3 regions of the Halomonas sediminis genome follow, and region 2 is predicted to be linked to each of the others. Evidence: predicted binding sites of a transcription regulator. Region 2 holds the regulator's gene; each other region holds the start of a gene.
The links. The regulator FNR, encoded in region 2, switches genes on or off when oxygen is low (the NO sensors DNR and NnrR bind a similar motif). The targets are predictions, from matches to a motif close to TTGATNTANATCAA.
Positions count from the first base shown of each region.

Region 1: the regulator FNR is predicted to act here: its motif matches at 1,162-1,175, upstream of paaF (2,3-dehydroadipyl-CoA hydratase PaaF).
Region 3: the regulator FNR is predicted to act here: its motif matches at 2,492-2,505, upstream of LG290_RS10915 (OmpW/AlkL family protein).

Region 1 is NZ_CP085246.1:3,223,038-3,227,705, forward strand. It holds gene paaN (phenylacetic acid degradation protein PaaN) at 1-866, opposite strand, end outside; gene paaF (2,3-dehydroadipyl-CoA hydratase PaaF) at 1,236-2,009, shown strand; gene paaG (2-(1,2-epoxy-1,2-dihydrophenyl)acetyl-CoA isomerase PaaG) at 2,026-2,817, shown strand; gene paaH (3-hydroxyacyl-CoA dehydrogenase PaaH) at 2,819-4,369, shown strand; gene paaI (hydroxyphenylacetyl-CoA thioesterase PaaI) at 4,362-4,668, shown strand, end outside.
Region 2 is NZ_CP085246.1:2,923,936-2,928,603, forward strand. It holds gene hemN (oxygen-independent coproporphyrinogen III oxidase) at 1-882, shown strand, start outside; gene fnr (fumarate/nitrate reduction transcriptional regulator Fnr) at 976-1,728, shown strand; gene ttcA (tRNA 2-thiocytidine(32) synthetase TtcA) at 1,715-2,653, opposite strand; gene LG290_RS13830 (putative nucleotidyltransferase substrate binding domain-containing protein) at 2,760-4,580, opposite strand.
Region 3 is NZ_CP085246.1:2,298,094-2,302,761, reverse strand. It holds gene LG290_RS10925 (DUF3549 family protein) at 39-1,079, opposite strand; gene LG290_RS10920 (YqcC family protein) at 1,366-1,698, shown strand; gene LG290_RS10915 (OmpW/AlkL family protein) at 1,785-2,408, opposite strand; gene putP (sodium/proline symporter PutP) at 2,626-4,101, opposite strand; gene putA (bifunctional proline dehydrogenase/L-glutamate gamma-semialdehyde dehydrogenase PutA) at 4,169-4,668, opposite strand, start outside.

The sequences.
Region 1 (4,668 bases), 300 kb from region 2:
CCGGTGAAGTCGATCAACTTGACCGCCGGGTCGAGCGCCAGCGTCTTGGTCATCGGCGCCTCGACGCTATCGGGTACCAGGCTGACCAGGCAGGGGTCGAAGCCCGCTTCCTCAAGCACGTCCTGAGCGACGCGTGCGGTCATCGCCACCGGCAGAATGGCGCCGGGGTGCGGCTTGAGAATCACCGGATTGCCGGTGGCCAGGCTGGCGAACAGCCCCGGGTAGGTGTTCCAGGTGGGGAAGGTGGAACAGGCCACCACCAGCGAAACACCGCGCGGCACGATGTGATAGCGCTTGTCGAGCACCAGGGGATCATGCTTGCCCTGGGGCTTGACCCATTTGGCGGTCGCGGGAATCTGCGCCATCGCCTGCCAGGCATAGGTCACGGCTTCCAGGCCGCGATCCTGGGCGTGTGGTCCACCGGCCTGAAACGCCATCATTGGGCCCTGGCCGCTGGTGTGCATCACCGCCTGGGCGATATCCGGGCTCATGGCGTTGAGACGCGCCAGGATTTCCAGACAGACACCGACGCGCGCCTCGGCACCGGCATCGCGCCAGGCGGGCATTGCCTTCTGCATGGCTGCAATCAGCGCTTCAGAGTCCGGCTGGTCATAAGTGATACCGAGGTCAAAGCCATAGGGCGACACTTCGCCGCCCACTTGCCGGGTGCTTGCCACGGCCTTGAGCGTAAACGGCTGATTGAGGAGAGACTCGAACCTGGACGGCGCCCCTTTAACCGCATCCTCGGGATATTTCTTCATGTTTTCCGGATAGGGCGTCCAGAAATCACGGCTGGAAATAGCCTCGACGGCTTGATCAAGGGTCTGACGGTGACGGTCGAACATCTGCTGCGCTGATTGCGTCATGGGGCACTCCTGCGTTTACGCATTGTTTTGATACGGTATCAAGATAGAGATTATCTTTCCCGTAACAAAACATCAAACGCCTTGCCCGGCACATCCAGCCTGAAAGTCGCCGTGCCAACGCCAACGAGCCCCGGGGTCCGCGCCCTTCTCTCAACCGCATTCGCCTTACCACCACCTTTCATACTATGGTCTAACTTCGCTCTGACGCCCTAGAAAAAGCATGCAAGCTGCTGTTAATAGAGCATAAACTCCATGCATAAAGGAAAAACGATACACTAATCATTAATTATCAATGTTGATGCGTATCAAAAAAAACCTATACTCGGCGGATAGTCCATCCTGTGTACCACAGGCCGAACTGAGGAAAAAATGCCCACGACTCTAATAATCACCCCTCCCCTAGATGGCGTTCTATGTATCAGGCTGAATCGCCCGGACGCATTGAATGCGCTCAACACACAGCTTCTCGCCGAACTCGCCGACACCCTGAGCGATGCTGACAATGATGACAGGGTGCGCGCCGTGGTGATCACCGGTAATGCACGGGCGTTCGCCGCCGGTGCGGATATCAAGGAAATGGCCGAACGCGACCTAGTCGGCATGCTGGAAGACCCTCGCCAGCACCACTGGGCCGCCATCACGCGTTTTCGCAAACCGATCATCGCCGCCGTCAACGGCTATGCGTTGGGCGGCGGCTGCGAGTTGGCCATGCATGCCGACATCATCATCGCCGGCGAGAGTGCCCAGTTCGGCCAGCCGGAAATCAACCTGGGCATCATGCCCGGTGCCGGCGGCACCCAGCGCCTGCTGCGGGCGGTGGGTAAATCACTGGCCACCCAGATGGTACTGACCGGCGAGCCGATTTCCGCTCGCCGTGCGCTCGAAGCCGGCTTGATCAGCGAAATCACCCAGCCCGAACTGACCCTTGAGCGCGCCATGGCCATTGCCAAACGCATCGCCGCCAAGGCACCGCTGGCGGTACGCCTGGCGCGGGAATCGCTGCACAAGGCGATGGATACCGACTTGGCCACCGGCCTGCGCTTCGAGCGCCATGCATTTACATTGCTGGCGGGCACCGCCGACCGCGAAGAGGGCATTCGCGCCTTTCAGGAAAAACGACCTGCCACTTTTCAAGGGCACTGACACAAGGATATACCCCATGAGCCAAGCGCCCCTGCTTTACAGCGTGGAAGACGGCGTCGCCTGCATCACGTTGAACCGCCCCGAAAGCCTGAACAGCTTCAATACCGAGATGCACGCCGAGATGCGCAAGACGCTCAAGGCCGTGCGCCAGGACCCGAGCATCCGGGCATTGCTGTTGACCGGCAACGGTCGCGGCTTCTGCGCCGGCCAGGACCTTTCTGACCGTAGCGTAGTCCCCGGCGAGCAAGCCCCCGACCTCGGCGAGTCGCTTGAGAAACGCTACAACCCCATGCTGCGCGCCCTCAAGGACATGCCGTTTCCCACCATTTGCGCGGTGAACGGCGTGGCGGCGGGTGCCGGTGCCAACATTGCCCTGGCCTGCGACATCGTGCTGGCGGCTCGCTCGGCAAGCTTCATTCAGGCCTTCTGCAAGATCGGCCTGATTCCGGATTCCGGCGGCACCTGGACCCTGCCCCATCTGGTAGGCATGGCGCGCGCCAAGGGCTTGGCGATGCTGGGCGACAAGCTTCCCGCCGAGAAAGCCGAACAATGGGGCATGATCTGGCGCTGCGTCGATGATGAGGCGCTTCAAGAAGAAGCCATGAACATGGCGCGTCACCTAGCGACCCAACCCACGCGCGGCCTGGCGCTGATCAAGCGCGCCCTGCATGCCAGCAGTGACAACAGCTTCGACGAACAGCTCGACCTGGAACGCGACCTGCAACGCCTTGCCGGGCGCTCCGAAGACTACCGCGAAGGCGTCAGCGCCTTTATCGAGAAACGTCGCCCCACCTTTAAGGGAGAGTGATATGTCAGCCCTTCCCACGACCGCCGTCATTGGCGTGATCGGTGCCGGTGCCATGGGTGCCGGTATCGCTCAGGTGGCCGCTCAGGCCGGCCATTCGGTCATCCTGCACGACAATCAGCCGGGCGCGGCCAGTGCCGGCATCGACAACATTCGCCGCCAGTTGGAAAAGCGCGTGGCCAAGGGCAAGATGACCCAAGACGAAGTGGACGGCATCGTCGCTCGCCTGCAGCCCGCCGACACCATAGATGCCCTGGCCGATAGCCGTTTGATCATCGAGGCCATCGTTGAGAACCTCGAAATCAAGCGCCAGGTGTTCGCTCAGCTCGAAGCCCTGTGCTCGCCCGACACCTTGCTCGCCAGCAATACGTCCTCGCTGTCGATCACCTCGATTGCGGCCAACCTCGAACGCCCCGAGCGCATGGCGGGACTGCACTTCTTCAACCCCGCACCCGTCATGAAGCTGGTCGAAGTGGTGTCGGGCCTGGCGACCAGCGCCGAGGTCGCCGAGACTCTTTATGCCACCGCCAGCGCCTGGGGCAAGGTCGCGGTGCACGCCAGTTCCACCCCGGGCTTCATCGTCAACCGCGTGGCCCGGCCTTTCTATGCCGAAGGGCTGCGCCTGCTGCAGGAAGGCGCCGGCGACGCCGCCACCCTGGATGCATTGCTGCGTCAGGCCGGCGGGTTTCGCATGGGACCCTTCGAGCTGATGGACCTGATCGGCCATGACGTCAATTACGCCGTGACCCGCTCGGTGTTCGATGCCTACTACGGCGATACCCGTTTCGAGCCTTCCCTGGTGCAGCAGGCCCTGGTCGAAGCCGGACGCCTGGGACGCAAGTCCGGACAAGGCTTTTATGACTACTCTCGTGAAGGACAGCATGAAAATACCGCCAAGCCTCAGCCCACAATCTCTGCACCGGCCCAGGCCGAATTGCCGCCGCTGGTGGTACAGGGCGAGCCTGGGGTAATCGCTCCGCTGCTGGAACGCGCCCAGGAAAGCGGGCTCGAGGTGGTTCGCCGGGAGTCGTTGCAGCCGGACGGCACGACCCGCCTGCGCCTGGGCGATCTGGTGCTGGCCCTCAGCGACGGGCGTTGCGCCGCTGAGCGTGCGGTCAACGAAGGGCTCGAAGCGCTGGTGCTGTTCGACTTGTGCCTGGACTACCGCAACGCCGGTGCCATCGCGCTTTCCGCCAGCCACGCCACCTCCGCCGAGGCCCGTGAGCTTGCCACCGCCTTCTTCCAGCGCCTGGGAATCGACGTGGTCTGGCTGACCGATACTCCGGGGCTGGTGGTATTGCGCACCGTGGCGATGCTCGCCAATGAAGCCGCCGACGCCGTCTTGCAAGGTGTATGCAGTGCCGAGGATGGCGACCTGGCCATGCAGGCCGGGGTCAACTATCCCCGTGGCCCCCTGGCCTGGGCGGACTCGCTGGGTCTGGCCTTCGTCCACCGCACCCTCACGCACCTGCAGCAGAGCTACGGCGAGGAGCGCTATCGCGCCTCTTTCCTGCTGCGTCGCAAGGCCCTGACCGAGGAAAGCTTCCATGAGTGAATCCCCACTGACCCCGCAACAGCTGGCCGAAGCCTGTGCCGAGTCGATGTTTTCCCGCGACCATGCTAGCCAAGGGCTGGGCATGCGCATCACTCGCATGGCCCCCGGCTACGCCGAACTGACCATGACCGTGCGCCAGGACATGGTGCAGGGTCATGGCAACTGCCATGGCGGGTTCCTGTTTACCCTGGCCGACTCCGCCTTTGCGTTTGCCTGCAACAGCTATGATGAAGCCACGGTGGCCGCCGGCTGCAGTATCGACTACCTCGGCCCCGGCCAGCTGGGCGATGTACTCACCG
Region 2 (4,668 bases):
CATCTTCAAGCCCTGGGCTTCAACCGGATAAGCCTGTCGATACAGGATTTCGACCCGACTGTTCAGCATGCAATCAATCGTGTGCAACCGCACGTCTTGACCGAGACATTGATGGAAGAAGCCAGCCGTCTCGGTTTTCGCTCGCTTTCTCTGGACCTGATTTACGGCCTGCCTTGCCAGACTCGCACAAGCTTCGCCAAGACACTCGCCCAGGCAATCGAACTCAACCCAGCACGCTTCAAGGTAACCAGCTACCGTCATATGCCTGAGCGTTTTGCGTCCCAACGGCACATCAACCGCGACGACCTGCCGTGCCCCGAAGAAAAAACGGCGATTCTACATACCGCTATCACCATGCTGACCCAGGCCGGTTACGTGCCTATTGGACTAGACCATTTCGTCCGACCGGACGACAACCTGGCTATCGCTCAGCAGCAAGGCACCCTACAGCGAAATTTCAAGAGCTACTCCAGCCACACCCAATATGATTTGGTGGGCTTAGGAGTTTCCGCTGTAAGTTGTGTGGATAATATCTATGCCCAGAACCCCACTAAGCCGGCAAGCTATGAACAAGCTTTGGATAAGGGTCACTTGGCTATAAAACGCGGCATTCGCCTGACACAAGACGACCAAATTCGCCGGCATGTCATCGAATGCATGTTGTGTGACATGGCGCTCGACCTTGATGAAATCAGTAGACGATGGAGCATCGACGCACCGCGCTATCTTGCAGATGCCTTGACCAAGCTGGAAGGCGCCGAACGAGCCGGCTTGATTCAGCGAACCGGTAATAGATTGGTGGCTACTGCCCAAGGGCGATTACTGCTCGGCCGCCTAGTCATGGCTTTCGATGCTCATTCACCAGCCCAAGCGATTTTTTAAAAACCGTTTTTTTAAGGAACTTTTTCGACAACACTTGCTGCCGGCGCTTAATTCCTCATAATGGTCCTTGCCACCTATTTGAGGGAGGAACTCATGCCGGACATCATGGGCCGTCATAGAGCCATACTGAACGAAGCTCACTGTCAGACATGCAGTTTGAGCTCACTTTGCCTCCCCTTGGCGCTTGAGCTTGAACACATGGATCAGTTCGACTCGATTATTCGTCGTCGCGCACCGCTCAAGAAAGGTGAGCCCCTATTTCGCCAAGGGGATGTCTTCACCAGCGTGTTTGCTGTGCGTTCCGGCAGTCTCAAGCAAGTCACCACGGAAGGTAATGGTAGCGATCAATTGACCAACTTTTACCTCCCCAGTGAGTTGGTGGGTCTTGATGGCATCAACGAAGCAACCTATCCCGGCAGCATCATTGCGCTGGAAACGACTACCGTTTGTGAAATTCCTTTCGACCGTCTGGATCTTCTTTCCGAGCAACTCCCTGAATTACGCGGACAGCTTTACCGCAGCATGAGCAAGGAGTTACGTGAGGATCGGCGCATGATGCGCCTACTTTCACGCAAGACGGCAGACCAACGCCTGGCAAGCTTCTTGATAACGTTATCCGAGCGGTTTCGCCGCAGGGGCTATTCGCCCTATAGCTTTCGGCTTTCCATGTCCCGAGCGGATATTGGTAACTACCTGGGACTGGCAGTGGAAACCGTCAGTCGCATCTTGAGTCGCTTTCAAAGCCAGAAGGTGGTGTCGGTTTCCGGAAGGGAGGTCAATGTTCTCGATATGCCTGCGCTGATTGCCTTATCCGAGGAAGAAGAGCAAGAGCTCAACTCACCTTGACTGCCTGAATGCGGCTGGCCATCAGGTCAGCCTGCTTGGCTTCCAGCCCGATAAAATCGAACAGCTCACGATCGGCCAACTGAGACGGTGCCACATTGGTGACCGCCTTGAACATGCTCTCCAGTCGGCCAGGGTATTTCTTGTCCCATTCCGCCAGCATCTCTTTGGCCAACTGACGCTGCATGTTGGGCTGGGAACCACATAGATTGCAGGGAATGATCGGGAAAGCCATTTGTCGGGAAAACTCGGCGATATCGGCTTCCTTGCAATACGAAAGCGGCCGAATCACAATATTTTTTCCGTCATCAGAGAGCAGCTTAGGCGGCATGGCCTTGAGCGTTCCACCGAAAAAAAGATTAAGAAACAAGGTCTCCAGTATATCTTCTCGGTGATGCCCCAAAGCAATTTTGGTGGCCTTGATTTCTTCGGCAAAGCCATACAAAGACCCTCTACGCAGCCGCGAACACAGCGCGCAGGTGGTTTTGCCTTCAGGGGTTTTTTCCTTGACCACCGAATACGTATCTTGCTCGAGAATATGATACTCGACACCTAGATTGTCGAGATAGGCTGGCAAGATATGCTCGGGAAAACCGGGTTGTTTCTGATCAAGATTGACTGCTATCAAGGAAAAATCAACCGGTGCATTGCGCTGCAGGTTGCGCAATATTTCCAGCAGAGTGTAGCTATCCTTTCCGCCACTAAGACATACCATGACGCGATCCCCTTCCTGGATCATGTCATAGTCAATAATGGCATTGCCTACCTGACGCCGCAGGCGCTTTTGCAGCTTGTTGAAGGCGCGTTTTTCATTGGCACCTTTGTCTGGCTCAGAAGCCGCGACGACGCCATGAGAATTATCTACACCGGAACCGCTCATGCTGGAATGGGCAAAAGCATCAGGATCGAAATGTTCAACGGATTGCATAGAGTAAGACCTGCCGATGGCTGGAATGGCGGGCAAATATTCTATCAATACTCACCCCTTGCCTACCAACAATCTATCCACCAACGATCTCCCCCGCTGCCTCCACTCACGAATATTCCAGATGGTAACGATGCGTCAGGCGCTGCTTGAAATCCTTGACGATGTGTAGGGCCTCACGCAGCAGATCACGTTCCAATGAGGAAAGTTCTTGCACCACCACGCGATCCGGCTGGCGATCTTCGGCCTCCCCATCCATCTGGGCCAATTGCTGTCTTAGACGAAGTTCGGTGAAAAGCGCCAAGGCTTCTCCCAAGTCTTCGGCAAAACGTTTTTTCAGCCGCCCATCCTCCACTAACGCATCGAGACGCTCAAACGTGGACGTTGCCTTGATACGCCGCTCCAAGGCCATGGTGCGAACCCCATGCACAATCGTAAAGATACCGCCTTTTTTGATATCAATGCCGTGCTGAGGCTTTTTCAGCGAGCCGAACAATGTCAAAGGTGTCGAGAAACGCAGTGCCGTGCGAGCAAAATAGGACAATAAAATCTCATCTCGTGCGCAGCGTTCAAACAATTCATCGCGTACCTGCTCCAGCAATGCTGCATTACCCGCCACCGCATGAGAGTCCAGAAGGATGGCCAGCTTCATCAGGCTCTCACCATCACGAGCCGCGACCCAGTGAGCAATATTGTGCTTCCACTGAGTTACCGTTCCCACCCATTCAGGGTTACATACCATGATATTGCCGGGACAAGGAGGATAGCCCAGCTCCACCAACGTATCCGTCAGGGCCTGCATTTGTTCGCCAACATCCGGCCACTCCAGATCGTCAGCAAGAATCAATCCGTTGTCCTGGTCGGTCTTGAGAATCTGCTCGCCCCGCCCTTCACTGCCCATCACCATCATGCAGCTATCACGATGGTAGCGCTCATCAATCAGAAATCCCCACGCCTTGTTCATGATGCGTCCGTTGAGTGCAGCCAGAAGATCCATGGCAAAGCGTAATTTGACTCCCTGGGCCATTAACGCCTTGACCAGCTCAGGGGTGCGCCGGCTAGCTTCGGTCAGAGCCTGCAGGCTATCCGCCTGCTCGACCTGGAGGCTGATGACATAGCTACGACTGGAGAAATAACTCAGCACATCCGTCAGTTCGACAACGCCGGTTACTTCCTTGTCTTCTACCACCGTTACACGGGCGACTTTGTGACGCGTCATGGCGACCAAGGCTTCAAACAGATATTGCTGCGGTGTGACGCTCACCAGCTCAAAATGGGCAATATCCTTGACCGCAGTGCTCTGCGCCAGCCCCTTGACCACCAAGGCATTGAGCAGATCGGTCTTGGTCACCATCCCCACGCCTTTCTGACTTTTCACCAACAAGCTATCGGCATGGCTGTCATTGAGGGTATGTACCGCCTGGTCGATTGGTGTCGTCGCCTCGACCATCAAGGGCGCGCGCATGCATTCAATCACCTTGGCCAGCATGAACCCGGCCATGGTAACGCCACCTTCTGCACGCTTTTCGGTCAATAAGCGCGCTTTGTGGGCCAAGGTTTGACGAAAAAAATCGTTGAAATCGGGATATTTTCGACATAACTGCTGAAATAAAGCCTTTGGCAGTAAGTAGCACAGCGTCTCCTGCTCCGCCTGGAAACGATAACGGCTCTTGCCATTGAGGATACTGATCGCGCCAAAAAGATCGCCGGCAGTGTAAAGGCCGATCCGAGCACTTGACGCTGGTAAGGTGGGATCGAGTTCAGCCACTTCACCTTTATGAATCAGAAAAACAAACTCACCCGGCTGTCCGGTTTCCAGAATGATTTCATCCCGGTCAAAATAGGCCAGATCCACACCACTGCGTATCCGTTCTCGACCCTCCTCGTCCAACAATGAAAAAGGCGGTTGTGAAAGTTCGACATCGACCATGGTATTACCCTCGTTATAGTACAGGTACTACAAGATTGTGGTGATTCACTGTCTGTCGCCCGCAATGCCGGTAATACTCGTTTCGGTG
Region 3 (4,668 bases), 630 kb from region 2:
TGCTTTAACGTACCGCAATGGTTGCATGCGACTGATGGTTACATGCGACTGGAAGGTGCGGAAAGCTCGGTTAGCTTGGCTTTGGTGGCGGAGGAGGCGTGCGCATCGCGCAGACACATCACGACCGGCAAGCGTAGGCGTGGAATCGATGCCAGGTCGCGTACCACGGCAGAGAAATCGCTACGCGGCTCCTTCGCCAGGCATTCGAGAAAGCAAGGTAGACGCTCAGCGTCTTCCAGATGTTCCCAGCCACGGGCGGCAATGGCGGCAAGCAGGTCGGGTCCACACGCTGCGTTATCTGCAAGCAGGTTGTCGAACCATTCGCCTGTCGCGGGGTGGTCGGTACCGCCCACGGCGCGGACACAGCAGCACAAGGTTTCTATATCACCGGCCTGGGCGGCTTGCTCCCCGCGTACGCGCAATGCAGCCATCAGCGTTTCGCCTGGTGCAACGTGCTCCAGGCAATAGCATAGAGAGTGCAATACCGGCTCGGGAAGGCTCGGCAGGCGCTCGGCCAATTGCTGTTCGGCTGCGGTGTCCATGTGTATCACAAAATCGGCAAGTCCCTGTAGCCCTAAGGCTTGCCAGTCGAGTTCTTGCTGACGGCTGACGTAGGCTTCCACCAGTTCCAGGTGCTGGCTGGCGGGTTGGGCAAGGTCATGGCTGGCGCGAGCATGCATGATGGCCTGAAAGCTCAGGCTGGGGGTGAACACCAGGGGATTATCTTTCATCAGGTTGTCGATTTGCTGGGTATCGTTGCGCCCCACCTGACTGACGTTATGCCCCAGGGTTTCCAACAAACGTTGTAAAAACGCATCACGGGGGGCGGGGTCGATCTGGCCTAGCTCATCCAGGGAAAGCGCCAGAAACCAGATGGCCGGTTCTGCAATATCACCCAGGCGAAACATGATCGCCAAGCGTGCCTTGCCTTGCCAAGGGTCCGGCCAGGCCGCATTTTCATGCTCGAACTGGGCAAGCACGTTTCGGGCGCAGGGTGTGACTCGCCTGCCCATATGGTAAAGGGTGACGCTCGCGCCGCTGCGAGTAAAAAAATCATCAAGGGTGTGAATTGGTTGCATGGCATCCTTCCGCGTTTCAAGCGTGCACTTTACCTTGCAGATGAGCGGCTGTCAGCCGTATATAAGGAATAATCACGGCTTCAATGGGAACAGAAAGGTCAAAAAATGACCAAATTTCTCAAAGCCCGCAGGGGTAGGCTAAGCGACATCCTTCCATAGCTTATCCACAGGCTCTTGCAAGTTTTCTGTGAATCTTTGGATGACGCCTGGCAATGGCTATCAGCGGTGGAAAACCTCAAAAATAGCCGTGATAATAAGCCAACACTTTTTAATAACCAGGCATGACATGACGGAATATCAACAGCTTGAAATTGCTTTGCAACGCCTTGAAACAGCACTTGAAGAGGCGGGCTTGTGGCGCATGACGCCTCCCGAAGCGTCGGCGTTCACCAGCAAACAACCGTTCTGTGTGGATACCATGACGTTACCGCAATGGCTGCGTTTTGTATTTATCCCCCGCCTTGGTGCGCTAGCGGAGGCGCAAGGCTCCCTGCCGGCGCGTTGCGAGGTGGCGCCCGCGCTCGAGACCTATCTGCAACAGGCAAATGTACCTGCCACTGAGCGCGTAGCGATACTCCGGACGGTGGAAGAGGTGGACCGGCTGGTAACGGAGAATTAACTTTCTAAACACCAGATAGCAAAAAGCCAATACCCGCCGGAAGGCGGGCATTGGCTGGACACTGAAGACCTTACGACAAGGCTAGCTTAGAAACGGTAGCTGAGGCCACCCATGACCACTAACGGGTCTATTTCGACGGTACCGGCATCTGCGCCACCAACCTTGGCATCGGTATCGATATCGATGTACCAGGCTGCAGCATTGAGTGCCCAGTTGTCATCGATCAATAGGTCGATACCCACCTGGCCGGCCGCACCCCATGAATCATCGAGTTCCAATGAAGCACCGATATCGGTTTCTTCCTCGAAGAAGTTAGTGTAGTTGATGCCCGCGCCGATATAAGGCTGAATGCGTGCTTCTGTGCCTCCCAGCGGGTAGTACTGAACTGTCAGGGTAGGCGGCAGGTGCTTGGTAGAACCACCGGTAACACCTTCGACCTCTAGATTATGCTCGAATGGCAGCGCGGCCAGCAGCTCGACTCCCATCTTGTCATGGAAACGGTAACCCAAGGTGAAAGCTAAATTTGTTTCCGAGTCGACATTGACGTCGGCTCCGAGAACTTCCCCATTATCGCTTTTCGGATCCACCTTCGCCGCACCTACACGGGTAAAGAAATCACCTTCGCCATAGGCAAGCGCTTGGGTGCTGGTGGTGAAAGCGGCGGCGGCAATGCCGGCGGCGAGAAGGGCAGGCAAAGTCATTTTATGCATGAGGACACTCTTGTGGAATAGATTGGCTGATAGTCGCTGAGAACCGATGAAAGCGATTCTAACCAGCTGTGCCTATGCAGTTATTGATCCAGCGCAAGAGTTTATTCCTCGGTAGTCGCACCCGGTGACTTATATAATACAGCCCAAACAAAAGACCGCCCGAAGGCGGTCTCTTACTAGCTTGGTTTGCTTGCTTCTTTATAGAACCAACCGAACCTCAGCTCTGATCGTAAGTATCGAACTCGGCAGTGATGGCATCGCTGGGAGGCGCTGTTGCCAGGCTGGCGACCACAATCGCGATGTAAGCCAGGATCACGCCGGGGACGATCTCGTACAGATCGAAGATACCGCCGGAGATCTCAGCCCAGAGCACCACGGTAACACCGCCCACGATAATACCGGCAAGCGCGCCCCACTGGTTCATGCGGCGCCAGTAAAGCGCCATGATCAAGGCCGGACCGAAGGCGGCACCAAAGCCTGCCCAGGCGTAGGAGACCAGTCCCAGAACGTTGGATTCCGGATTGAGCGCCAGCATATAGGCCAAGGCGGCGATACCGATGACCGCAAAACGACCTACCCAGACCAGCTCGGTTTGAGAGGCATCCTTGCGGAACAGCGCTTTGTAAAAGTCATCGGTCAGTGCAGAGGATGACACCAGCAGCTGGGAATCCGCTGTGGACATTACCGCAGCCAGAATGGCGGCCAACAGCACACCGGCGATCACCGGATGGAAGATGGCATTCACCATGACCATGAAGATGGTTTCGCCATCGGCCAGGTCGCGCTCGATGAAACCCACGCCCAACAGACCCACTGCGATGGCACACACCAGGGTCAGTGCGGACCAGGTGACTGCAATGCGGCGTGCGGCGGGAATGTCGGCTTCGCTGCGAATGGCAGCGAAGCGCGCCAGGATATGCGGCTGGCCGAAGTAACCCAGGCCCCATGCCAACGAACTGACGATACCCACAAAGCTCAAGGCTTCACCGGTGGAGGCATCACGGAACCAGCTGAGCATGTGCTCGCTTTGCCCCGCCAAGGCTTCCGCGGCACCTGTCGAACCCACATCCATGAAGGCCACGACTGGGACGATCAGCAGCGCGACCGCCATCATCAAGCCTTGAATCAAGTCGGTCCAGGATACCGCCAAAAACCCACCGAAGAAGGTGTAGGAGATGATGGCGATGGTGCCGATGGTCACGGCGATCGAGTAATCGTAACCGAATACCGTCTCGAACAGCTTGCCGCCTGCCACCAGACCGGAACTTGTGTAGAACAGGAAGAACATCAAGATGAAGATCGCCGAAATGACCCGCAACAGCTGTGAGTTATCGCGGAAACGCTTGGCGAAGAAATCCGGCAAGGTAAGGGAGTCGCTGGCCTTGAAGCTGTAAAGGCGCAGACGACGCGCCACGAGCAGCCAGTTGAGCCAGGTGCCTATCAGCAGACCAATCGCAATCCAACTGGCTGAAATGCCGCTGATGTAGGCAGCGCCGGGCAGACCCAGCAACAGCCAGCCTGACATGTCCGATGCCCCGGCGGAAATCGCGGAAGTCCAGGGTCCAAGTGAGCGGCCGCCGAGAATATAGTCGGACAGGTTGTTGGTACGTTTATAAGCGACGACACCGATACCCAGCATCAGTATCAAGTACGCCACGAAGGTAAAGGCAATGCCCAGGTTGTTTTGAACCATGATACGTTTCCTTTCCAGGAGTCAGGTTGGTTTTATAGTTGCTTCATTCAACATTTGATGAGGTGTTTCACTCATCGCCCAGCGCCAATAGCGATGCATTGCCACCCAGAGCAGCGGTATTATTGGTGAGGGTTTTTTCCGTGGCAAAGCGCAGCAGGTAATGCGGCCCGCCTGCCTTGGGGCCGGTCCCGGAAAGCCCCATTCCACCGAAAGGTTGTACACCGACCACCGCTCCAATGATGTTACGGTTGATATAGACGTTCCCAGCGCGAATTTTCTGCGCTATTTCGGCGGCGAAAGACTCGTTACGACTATGCACACCGAAGGTCAGGCCATAGCCTCGGCCATTGATGTCGTCGATGACCTGATCCAGCTCGCTGGCCTTGTAGCGCACGATGTGCAATATCGGGCCGAACTGCTCATGCTCGAGTGCCTTGATGCTATCGATCGTGAATGCGACCGGTGCCACAAAGGTGCCATGTTCGGTCTGTTCGGTCGTCAACGGTGTTTCAGCTACCAGGCGTTTTTCCCCCTTGAGCTTTTCAATGTGAGCATTGAGGCCTTTAC